3 regions of the Microbulbifer sp. ABH2_005 genome follow, and region 1 is predicted to be linked to each of the others. Evidence: predicted binding sites of a transcription regulator. Region 1 holds the regulator's gene; each other region holds the start of a gene.
The links. The regulator LexA, encoded in region 1, represses DNA repair genes until DNA is damaged. The targets are predictions, from matches to a motif close to ACTGTNTNTANANACAGT.
Positions count from the first base shown of each region.

Region 2: ACXAFI_RS05075 (PA0069 family radical SAM protein) is a predicted target of LexA. The motif match lies at 1,504-1,521, and genes of this name have one in related genera.
Region 3: imuA (translesion DNA synthesis-associated protein ImuA) is a predicted target of LexA. The motif match lies at 1,401-1,418, and genes of this name have one in related genera.

Region 1 covers NZ_JBSWWI010000001.1:2,374,327-2,377,598, reverse strand. Annotated here, with positions in the region: gene topA (type I DNA topoisomerase) at 1-198, shown strand, start outside; gene ACXAFI_RS10330 (DUF6586 family protein) at 199-687, shown strand; gene ACXAFI_RS10325 (hypothetical protein) at 791-1,045, shown strand; gene lexA (transcriptional repressor LexA) at 1,138-1,743, opposite strand; gene ACXAFI_RS10315 (LOG family protein) at 1,864-2,568, shown strand; gene ACXAFI_RS10310 (class I adenylate-forming enzyme family protein) at 2,853-3,272, shown strand, end outside.
Region 2 covers NZ_JBSWWI010000001.1:1,147,304-1,150,575, reverse strand. Annotated here, with positions in the region: gene ACXAFI_RS05095 (DUF1737 domain-containing protein) at 24-224, shown strand; gene ACXAFI_RS05090 (alpha/beta fold hydrolase) at 259-1,119, opposite strand; partial or broken gene ACXAFI_RS05085 (epoxide hydrolase N-terminal domain-containing protein) at 1,141-1,281, opposite strand; gene ACXAFI_RS05080 (hypothetical protein) at 1,245-1,406, opposite strand; gene ACXAFI_RS05075 (PA0069 family radical SAM protein) at 1,534-2,622, shown strand; gene ACXAFI_RS05070 (GIY-YIG nuclease family protein) at 2,703-2,981, shown strand; gene tmpT (thiopurine S-methyltransferase) at 3,015-3,272, opposite strand, start outside.
Region 3 covers NZ_JBSWWI010000001.1:969,082-972,353, forward strand. Annotated here, with positions in the region: gene ACXAFI_RS04235 (Y-family DNA polymerase) at 1-639, opposite strand, end outside; gene imuA (translesion DNA synthesis-associated protein ImuA) at 652-1,350, opposite strand; gene dcd (dCTP deaminase) at 1,557-2,126, shown strand; gene ACXAFI_RS04250 (BaiN/RdsA family NAD(P)/FAD-dependent oxidoreductase) at 2,155-3,272, shown strand, end outside.

The DNA of each region.
Region 1 (3,272 bases):
CAGGATGATCAGGGGCGGGATACCGTGGTTCGCTTCAGTCGCAAGACCCAAGAGCAATATGTCCAGTCCGAGGAGGATGGAAAGGCGACGGGTTGGAAAGCTTTCTATCGGGATGGCGCCTGGAAGGTTGAGGCGGCAAGTAAGTCCACAGCGGCTAAGAAAAAGCCTGCAGCGAAGAAAGTGGCGGCAAAAAAGTAAATGAGCAATCCCTACACTGGTCTGGTTACATCCGCGCTACGCAAGAGCCAACTGCTTGCCACCAGTAGTTTTGACTCTGCTATTCAGCGAATGGCTCTTGAGGAAGGTGCCCTGTTGCAATTGTGGAAAGCTTACCGGGCTTTCCTGGCTGAGCTTTCCCATCAATTGCAACTGGGGTTTGAGCCTGAGTCCCTACAGGTTATTGTGGATAGTCTGCATAACCAGGGGAAAGCCAGTGTTGAAGTAAGGGAATTGCAGTTGTTGGTCTCAGAGCCGGGGAGTTGGCTGAGCGAGTTTTTACGCGCATGGCATCAACTCTTGCGGCTACCTCCGCTTGCGGAAGATAAGGGGCAGGGTGGCAATCTGATACCAGCGCACAATGTCGCGGGCCCTGTAGCTGTTGATCTTTCCTTCGAAGTGCTGCTCAAATGGCACGCTGCATTAAGTGAGTTGGTACGCAGGCAGCGTGCCAATCTTGAGGAGTGCTGAGGGCTCCTCGCTCCCTTTCTGTCTATCTGTTTGCACCCACTGAAACTTCTAAATTGCCTGTGGTACACTGGGCGCAAACTGATGTGCAGTGAAGGGAAAGCTAATGTCCTCCGAAACTTTTGAGATTATCGAGTTGGCCAATGGCGATGTGGCTCTGCGCCGCGCCGGTCACGAGGAGGCCCCTCTGGTGAGTATTCGTTTCTCAGCCGAGAGTCTCCAATTTTTACGTAAGCACAAAGTAGCGGTGGCTAGGGCAATGCTGGAAGCGGGCATAGAAGCTGTGCAGAATCTTGACGACCTGGAGCCTGGTTACTTCGAAGAGGAAGAATCAATGCCGGTTAACCATACGATTCATTGATCTAATCTATGGTAAGGTGAGCAGGTAAAAGTGTTTCAACAGCGGCTTAGAGCCGCTGTTGTTGTATATGGACATTGGTAAACTGTTTATTCTTAAGGGGTTTGGCGAATCACGCCCACCGCGAGCCCTTCAATTACAAAGTTCTTATCCCGCATATCCACCTGGATAGTCTCAAAGTCTTCGTTTTCGGGTAGTAGTTGCACAGTTGCCTGATTGCCTTTGCGGCGGAAGCGTTTAACAGTTACTTCATCATCAATCCGGGCAACCACAATCTGCCCATTTCTGACTTGCTCGGTTTTCTGTACGGCCAGCAGGTCCCCATCGAGAATACCTGCGTTGCGCATACTCATGCCGTGCACCCTGAGTAAATAATCTGCTGGCGGGTGAAAGAAGCTGGCGGGCAGGTCGCAATAATCCTCAATATGCTCTGTGGCCAGGATAGGGTGGCCTGCAGCGACACGTCCTACGATGGGAAGACCGGATTGGTGATCTGGAATTCGAATGCCCCTGGAGGCGCCGGCGACCATCTCAATGGCCCCTTTTCTCGCCAATGCTTTGAGGTGTTCCTCTGCGGCATTGGGTGAGCGAAAGCCCAGTTCCTGGGCAATTTCTGCGCGGGTGGGGGGGTAGCCTGTGTCATCCAGGTAGGTTTTGATCAGCTCTAATACTTGAGTCTGACGTGCGGTGAGATTGGTCATAGATTTACCTAGAGTTTCTGTATTTTTATACAGTTGCTGGGATTATATACAGATTTTAGGTTTGCGCAAACCCGCCCCTTGCCTCGATTCAAGCTGCTACATTGATTAAGAAAAGAATGAGTGAAAAAAAGAGTAGTTGAAAGAGCTGACAGCACGAGAGAACAAGGGAGAACAATAATGCTTGATGCAAAGATGCCCGAGGCTTGGAGGGTTCTGCGTATACAGTCGGAATTAGTTGACGGGATTGAGCGTCTAATTGCACTAAAAGGGGCTGTAACGGTTTTTGGTGGCGCGCGTTTCACAGAGGATAGTTTGGAATACCAGCAGGGAGTAAAGCTTGGAGGGCTTTTGGCTGCCGAGGGGATACCGGTAATCACCGGTGGTGGCCCAGGTCTTATGGAGGCGTGTAATCGAGGGGCTTTTGGGCAGTCTGGCCCCTCAATTGGATTAAATATTGAACTCCCTTTTGAGCAGGCAGCCAATCCGTATCAGGATATAAGTTTGAACTTTCGTTATTTCTTTGTGCGGAAATTTATGTTTGTTAAGCATGCCGCCGGTTTTGTTGGCCTAGCTGGGGGCTACGGTACTCTGGATGAATTGTTTGAAGCCTTAACACTTGTGCAAACACAAAAAGTAAGGCGATTTCCTATAGTGCTGGTTGGGGAGCGCTATTGGGGTGGGTTGTACAATTGGTTAGTGGATACAGTGCTGGAAAAGGGTTGTATTGATTCAGGTGATCTTGATTTATTCCATATCGTGGATACTGTCGAGGAGGCTGTACACTTGATTTTGAAGTATTTGCGGGCAAAAGCCAGTCAAAAATAATTTAAAAATTGTAAATTTTTGTTGGGGCAAAGAGGTTTGGCTATTGCTCTAGTAAGTTTTCAGAGCTAGTCAAACACTCTGCGGGTTCTCTATTTTGGGGCTTTGATTATTCTGAGCTATTGCCCATCGTATACTCCCCTTTGATCACCAGATGCTAGTTTCAGCGGTTTGTAATGCGTGTCAGGCTGATTAATGAGCCTGCTATTATTCTTATATTTGATCGCTTGTAATTAGGGGTATTTTTACTTATTAGCTAGCCTGTATTCTAAATAGGACGCCAAACTGTGCCGATTTATGGAGACCCCCTACCAAAGCCCGCGAACTTGAAGAATCTCTTACAGGTCGCTCTAGACAGTAAGCCAGATGAGATAGCGCTACTTTGCGGCAGTCGAGCGTGGACCTGGCGAGAATTGCAAAGTGATATTGATACTTTGGCTGAGAGGCTGGCAGCGAAGGGTTTTCGTCGAGGTGAAAGGTTTGCGTCTTTGATGCCGAACCGAGGCGAAATGCTTATTTTTTTTCTCTCATGCATCAAGCTAGGGCTAGTTGCAATTCCATTAAACTATCGCTACACCTCAGCCGAAATTGATCGTGCTCTTGAAGTGAGTGGCGCAGTAGCCTTGTGCGTAGGTGAGGAGCGTAGAGAGGATATTCGATCTAATAAATCTGTTGGCGGATTGAGTAAAGGTATTCTTATTTTTGAG
Region 2 (3,272 bases), 1.2 Mb from region 1:
AACCTCTCTAAAGAGCATTACCTATGAAACTTTACCGATTGCTTACCGGACCAGATGATTCCAATTTCTGTTTACGTGTTACCGAGGCGCTTAACAATGGGTGGGAACTTTATGGAAGCCCAACGCTCACCTCTAGTGGAGAGAGCACTCTTGCGGGTCAAGCTATTATCAAGGAGGTTGCAAATGAGGACTTTAAAGGAAATATCTCATTGGGGGATTATTAGGTTCTTTGAGAAGGTGAGAAGAGGCTTTTGAGCTCTATAATAGGCTTCTCTTCCAAGCTCTAATTTCCTCGACGTAGAGATTTGGCTGTTCAAAAGCGGAAAAGTGCCCTCCCCGCTTCAAGTGATTCCAATAGCAAATATTGTTATAGCGACCTTCAGCCCATGAGCGGGGAATTCTCACTATCTCTCCCGGGTAAATACTGACCCCGGTTGGCAATTGCACTACCTTATCCTGATCAGGACCGTAGGGGATATCGAAGCTTTCCCAGTATAATCGAGAAGACGAAGCCGCTGTATTTGTCAGCCAATAGAGCATGATATTGTCCAACAATTCATTTCTGGTAAAAATGCTCTCCAAAGTGCCCTGGCAATCGGTCCACAGATGGAATTTCTCCAATATCCAGGCAGCCTGACCTATAGGCGAATCCGCAAGGCTATATGCCAATGTTTGAGGGCGAGTACTCTGCTCCTTGGCAAAACCTGAATCCCACCGATTGAAAAATCGTATTCCGGCCAGAGCCTCTTTCTCCTCCTCACTGGGCTGTATCAGGGCCTCAGCGGTTGGCTCCTCTTTGGGATTGTTGATATGTATAGCTTTGCAGGCGCCCCGGTTCTGAATGCCAATCTCAGTAGTCACCGACCGCCCCCAATCTCCTCCCTGGGCCAAGTAGGATTGATACCCCAGTCGATTCATCAACGTATCCCAGGCTGTGGCAATTCTGGGCACTCCCCATCCCGTTTTCGCCGGCTTACCGGAGAAGGCGAAACCGGGCAGAGATGGGCATACCACATGGAAGGCATCCTCGGCATTTCCAGCAAATTGGGTTGGCTCCGTCAGAGGCCCTATTACTTTAAGAAATTCAACAAAGGAGCTGGGCCAACCATGAGTGATCACAATTGGCGTGGCACTGGTATGGCTGCTCTTTACATGGATGAAATGAATATCTAAATCGTGAATAGTCGTGGTGAACTGGTCATATTGATTCAGCCTCTGCTGGGTGGCAAACCAGTCATACTCATTTAACCAGTAGTCGCAGAAATCCCTAAGGTAATCCAGAGGGACACCTTGCCCCCACCATCTACGGTTTGCGCCTCAGGCCAGCGGGCTTCCCTCATCCGCCGATGCATATCTGCCAATTGCGATTCCTGTATATCAATACTGAAAGGTTTGACCTGCGCCATTCGTCGATCTCTTCCTTAAAAATAATGACTGAGTAGCCGCTGATAGATAATCATAAAATGTGATTGAGCATTGCTTTGTACCAAATCGCAATCGTAAACTGTACAAACATACAGTCCACTAGTTCCAATGAAAAAAATAGAACCAGACAAGCCACAGCCCTTTCATAAAGGGCGCGGAGCCGCCAGTAATATCACTGGTCGTTTTGCCGAGTACACCAGTTCGCGGGAGAGCGATGGTTGGCAAACAGAGGCTGAGCCCCTTGAGCGGCTGCTGACTACCGCCATTGAAGAGAAGGCCAAGTCGATTATCGCCACCAATCAGTCGCCTGATATCCCCTTTACCCAGTCTATCAACCCTTACCGTGGCTGTGAGCATGGCTGTGTCTATTGCTACGCGAGACCAGCTCACGCCTATATGGATCTCTCCCCTGGGCTCGACTTCGAAAGCAAGATCTTTTTTAAGGCGAACGCGCCCAGATTGTTGGAGCAGACACTACGCAAGCCCAGCTATGTATGCAGCCCCATAGCCCTGGGCGCAAATACCGACCCCTATCAACCACTGGAGAAGGAAAAGGGTATAACCCAGGCACTGCTTGAAGTTATGCAGCAGTTTCGACAACCGGTCACCATTGTCACTAAGAGCCAGCTGATTTTACGGGACCTCCCTATCCTGTCGGAAATGGCACAGGACAACCTCGCCCAGGTGGCAATTAGTGTGACTACCTTGGATAGGGATCTCAAAAGGAAACTGGAGCCACGTACCGCGGGACCTTCTGCCCGCCTGCGCACAATTGAACAATTGAGCAAGGCTGGGATACCAACTGCCGTACTTGCCGCTCCAATGATTCCGGCACTCAACGACTATGAACTGGAGGCGATTTTAAAAGCCGGGCGGGACTCAGGTGCCGAGAGGGCGGCCTATATCCTCCTGCGACTGCCCCATGAAGTGGCACCACTTTTCCGCGAGTGGTTAGCGCTTCATTACCCACAAAGAGCCGACCATGTGATGAGCCTGGTACAACAGAGCCGCGGTGGGCGGGATTATCAAAGTGACTTTTCCCAGCGCCGAACGGGTACAGGAGTTTTCGCCCAGTTACTCCGCCAACGGTTTATTGTCGCCATCAGGAAATTGGGGTTAAATCACCGGCGCCTATCACTAGATAGCAGCCAATTTAAGCCACCGCCTCTAGCCGGTGAGCAGCAGAGTCTCTTTTAGACAAGACAGTGGTTTTAACAAAAAGTGTATTAACTAAAAACGAACCGAAGGGAAACCCCTCTAAGCGAGCAATATTTTTGATGGAATCCTGGTTTGTTTATTTAATCCGCACTTCCAGTGGTACGCTTTACACGGGAATCACTAAAGATATTCAACGGCGATTTGCCGAGCACAGTAACGGCGGTACCAAGGCAGCCAAGGCCCTTCGCGGCAAAGGACCTCTCACACTCGAATACCAGGTAAAAACTCGAGACAAGTCCTCAGCGCTAAAGTTGGAAATCGCTATCAAGAAATGGCCCAAGCAAAAAAAAGAAGCTCTCATTGCCGGGGCCCTGGAATTACCAATATTACTCGATTAACCAATCACTAAGGCTTTGCCAGGCTGTGGGTTGCTAGCGTTTACTGAGCAGCCAAGCCACTTCTCTTGCAGGCACGAGGCCTTTTAAGCCGCCGGGTACATCCCTGGAGGCCAACATCTTTACGTGATATTCCTCATCGTAGCGATCAAAAATTTCCTGGGAACTGATAGAAAAAGGAGGACCGGCTAACTCAGACTGCTCATACTCAAAGGAAATTAATAACTGAGGGGCCACTTTTGTAATGGCCATAAGGTGCTGGGTATATCCAGGGCGAATATCTTGCGGCAACGC
Region 3 (3,272 bases), 1.4 Mb from region 1:
GATGGCGAGCAGTTGGCTGACTCTTGTTAGGCCGCAGGCGTAGAGTTTGGAAATGGTTTTATTATCGCAGTCGAGTAATTTGCTTGGAGCCAAACTTATCCACTGTTTCCACTGTTGGGGGCTGGGCGGGATACATGTCTGTAAAAGCCACTGGCGGTGCTCTGCTAATTGGCTCAGCAGGTGTGCGGCACTGGGGCTGTGGCTGAGCCCCATTATGCTATCAATCCCCATCAGCTTAAGCTCACTGCGGAGCTGCTCTATCAATGCTTTGAAGCCGCCGTTAGCCGTCAAGCAGCCGCTCAACTCTAGATAAAGGAGAGCTGCTGTGCTTTCCCCGCTGCTTGCGGGTTTCGCCGGCTGGAGCGAGACGACCGGTGTAAAACTGTAGCCCCACTGGGCCAGTTGCTGCAACTGTAGTTGTTCTCGTTGGGCATCGCGGTTTAATAACTGTAGATCAGCGCAGAGATTACATGCGGTTGCGATGTTCAGGCCGTTCACAATTCCACACTGGGCTGCGGCCAGGTTATGCTCGATAACCAGCTGCTTTTCAACGACGACTTGCGGAGTCGAGTTCTCTGCCTGCGCGCGAGTAAGCACCTCCAGGGGGAGTTTGGGGAACTGCATACAGAGCCAGAGCATAGGATAACCTGATTAGTGTAGTGGTTGGTCGCGGAGGACCAGTCTCGCACGCCTGGCTAAATAGAGATTCTGACCACGGGCACCCCCGAGCTGCTTCAGGAGTTTGAGAGCCAACTGCCCATCAGATTTGAGCTGCACACGTAGGCTGGCGGGTGAAGGGTTGGCAGATTCGCTTTGCGGGCGAAACAGGAAGTGCAGGCAGCCGCTTTCTTCGGCGGATTGCTGCAGGCGCTGTAGCTCTCGATAACTTATCGACTGATTGCCCTGCCAGCTCAAAACTGCACTACAGCCACCGGATTGTAGAGATTGCTCTATGGCCCAGAGGCAGTCTCTCTTGTCGCGGGGGTGGATTAATATTAGGTGCTCCAGCTGGACACCATGCTGGGTAAGCTCTGTGGCACAGGGGGTAAATGGGGGTTTGATGAGAATCACCATCTCTCCCTTTTGCGTTAGCTCAGCCAGTATGGGTAGTAAGAGCTCCAGCTCGTTGGAGTTTGACTGGCCGACAAGTAATTCAGTAGTAGCCCCGCGCGGCCAGCCGTGGTCTTTGAGTAGGGCGTCCAAGCTAGCAAAACCGGTGGCTGCGCCTGGGCTCTGGGGTTCATTGGCTGCCTGGGAGACTTCCCTGCCTCTAAAGTGACGCAGTCGGATTGAGGGGCTGGTTTGGCAGTCCAAGTGATTGTTTTGTAAGGGATTTTTAGCTCTATTCACATTGCCACCCTGCATACTTGTTTCAGTCTTCAATCGGATCTAGCTAAATAGCTGTATGCATATACAGCTGCCTGTGAATTTATACAGTAGTTGCTGGTTGACGACAAGGACGAAAGGCGTCGATTGGCACTTTTTTGCACAGCACAAACCCGCTATGATTCCGCCTCTTTTATCGAGCATCTATCTATTGTTTTCAGGGGGACGGAGTGAGTATCAAGTCCGATAAGTGGATTCGCCGCATGGCAGAGCAGCACGGCATGATTGAGCCTTTTGAGCCGGGCCAGGTGCGCCATGGCAATGATGGCGAGCGACTCATCTCCTACGGTACGTCTAGTTACGGTTACGATGTGCGCTGTGCCGGTGAGTTTAAGATCTTCACCAATGTGCACTCGGCCACGGTGGACCCCAAGACCTTCGATGAGAACAGCTTTGTCGATGTGGAAGGGGAGTACTGTATTATCCCGCCGAACTCCTTCGCCCTGGCGCGCACTGTGGAGTATTTCCGTATTCCGCGCTCGGTGCTGACCATCTGTCTGGGTAAATCCACCTATGCGCGCTGCGGCATTATCGTCAATGTAACGCCGTTGGAGCCGGAGTGGGAGGGGCATGTGACCCTTGAGTTTTCAAACACCACCAACCTGCCGGCGAAGATCTACGCCAATGAAGGTATCGCGCAGATGCTGTTTTTCGAGTCCGATGAGGTTTGTGACGTGTCCTACGCAGATCGCGGTGGTAAGTACCAGGGGCAGCGCGGCGTGACCCTGCCTCGTACCTGATACCTGGGTGATTGCGCAGCCCTAACACATGAGTGATGTATCCAATAGCCAGCTGCCCGAATCTGTCGATGTATTGATCATCGGCGCCGGGGCGGCGGGTTTGATGTGCGCGGCCACGGCCGGCCAGCGTGGACGCAATGTGCTGGTACTGGATCATGCCAATAAGGTTGGCAAGAAGATCCTGATGTCCGGTGGTGGCCGCTGCAACTTTACCAACCTCTATACCAGTGCGGAAAATTTCTACAGCCGCAATCCCCACTTTTGTAAGTCTGCCCTGGCGCGTTATAGCCAATGGGATTTCATTGCATTGGTGGAAAAGCATGGGGTCCCCTACCACGAGAAAACCCTGGGCCAGTTGTTTTGCGATAACAAGTCCAAGGATATTCTCGATCTGTTACTGGCGGAATGCCGTGCGGCTAAAGCTCAGATCCGTACCCGCTGTGCCATCTCCGCAATAGAGTCGGGGCAGGGTGGTTATCGGGTGGAGACCAGCCTGGGGGCGGTGCGCTGTGAATCTTTGGTGGTAGCTACGGGTGGGCTGTCGATTCCCACCATGGGAGCCACAGGTTTTGGCTATGATCTCGCTCGTCAGTTTGGACTCAATATCATTCCCACCCGTGCGGCCCTGGTGCCCTTTACCCAGTATAAGCGTCAGTTGGAAAGGCAAGATAGTTTGCCCGGTAGTGCCCTGGCCGTAACAGCATCCTGTGATGAGGGCAGCTTTCACGAGCAGATGCTGTTTACTCACCGAGGGTTGAGTGGGCCAGCCGTGTTACAAATATCCAGCCACTGGCGCGAGGGCGAAAAAGTAACTTTCGATCTGGCCCCCGATCGCAATCTGGCGGATTGGCTACAGCATCGCCGTGAGGAGAGCCCTGAGACTCACTTACACAGCGTATTGGCCGAGGTTTGGACAAAGAAGCTGGTGCAGTTTTTTCTGCAGCGGCAGCATATCGACAGCCGCCCCCTTAAACAGTTTACTGAAGTAGAGTTGCAGGAATTTGGGGCCAAGTTGCAAACCTGGACATTGGTTCCCGCTGGCACCGAAGGCTATCGCACTGCGGAAGTGACTCTTGGTGGTGTAGATACCGATCAGGTTTCTTCACGCACTATGGAGTGCAAAACTCAACCGGGACTGTATTTTGT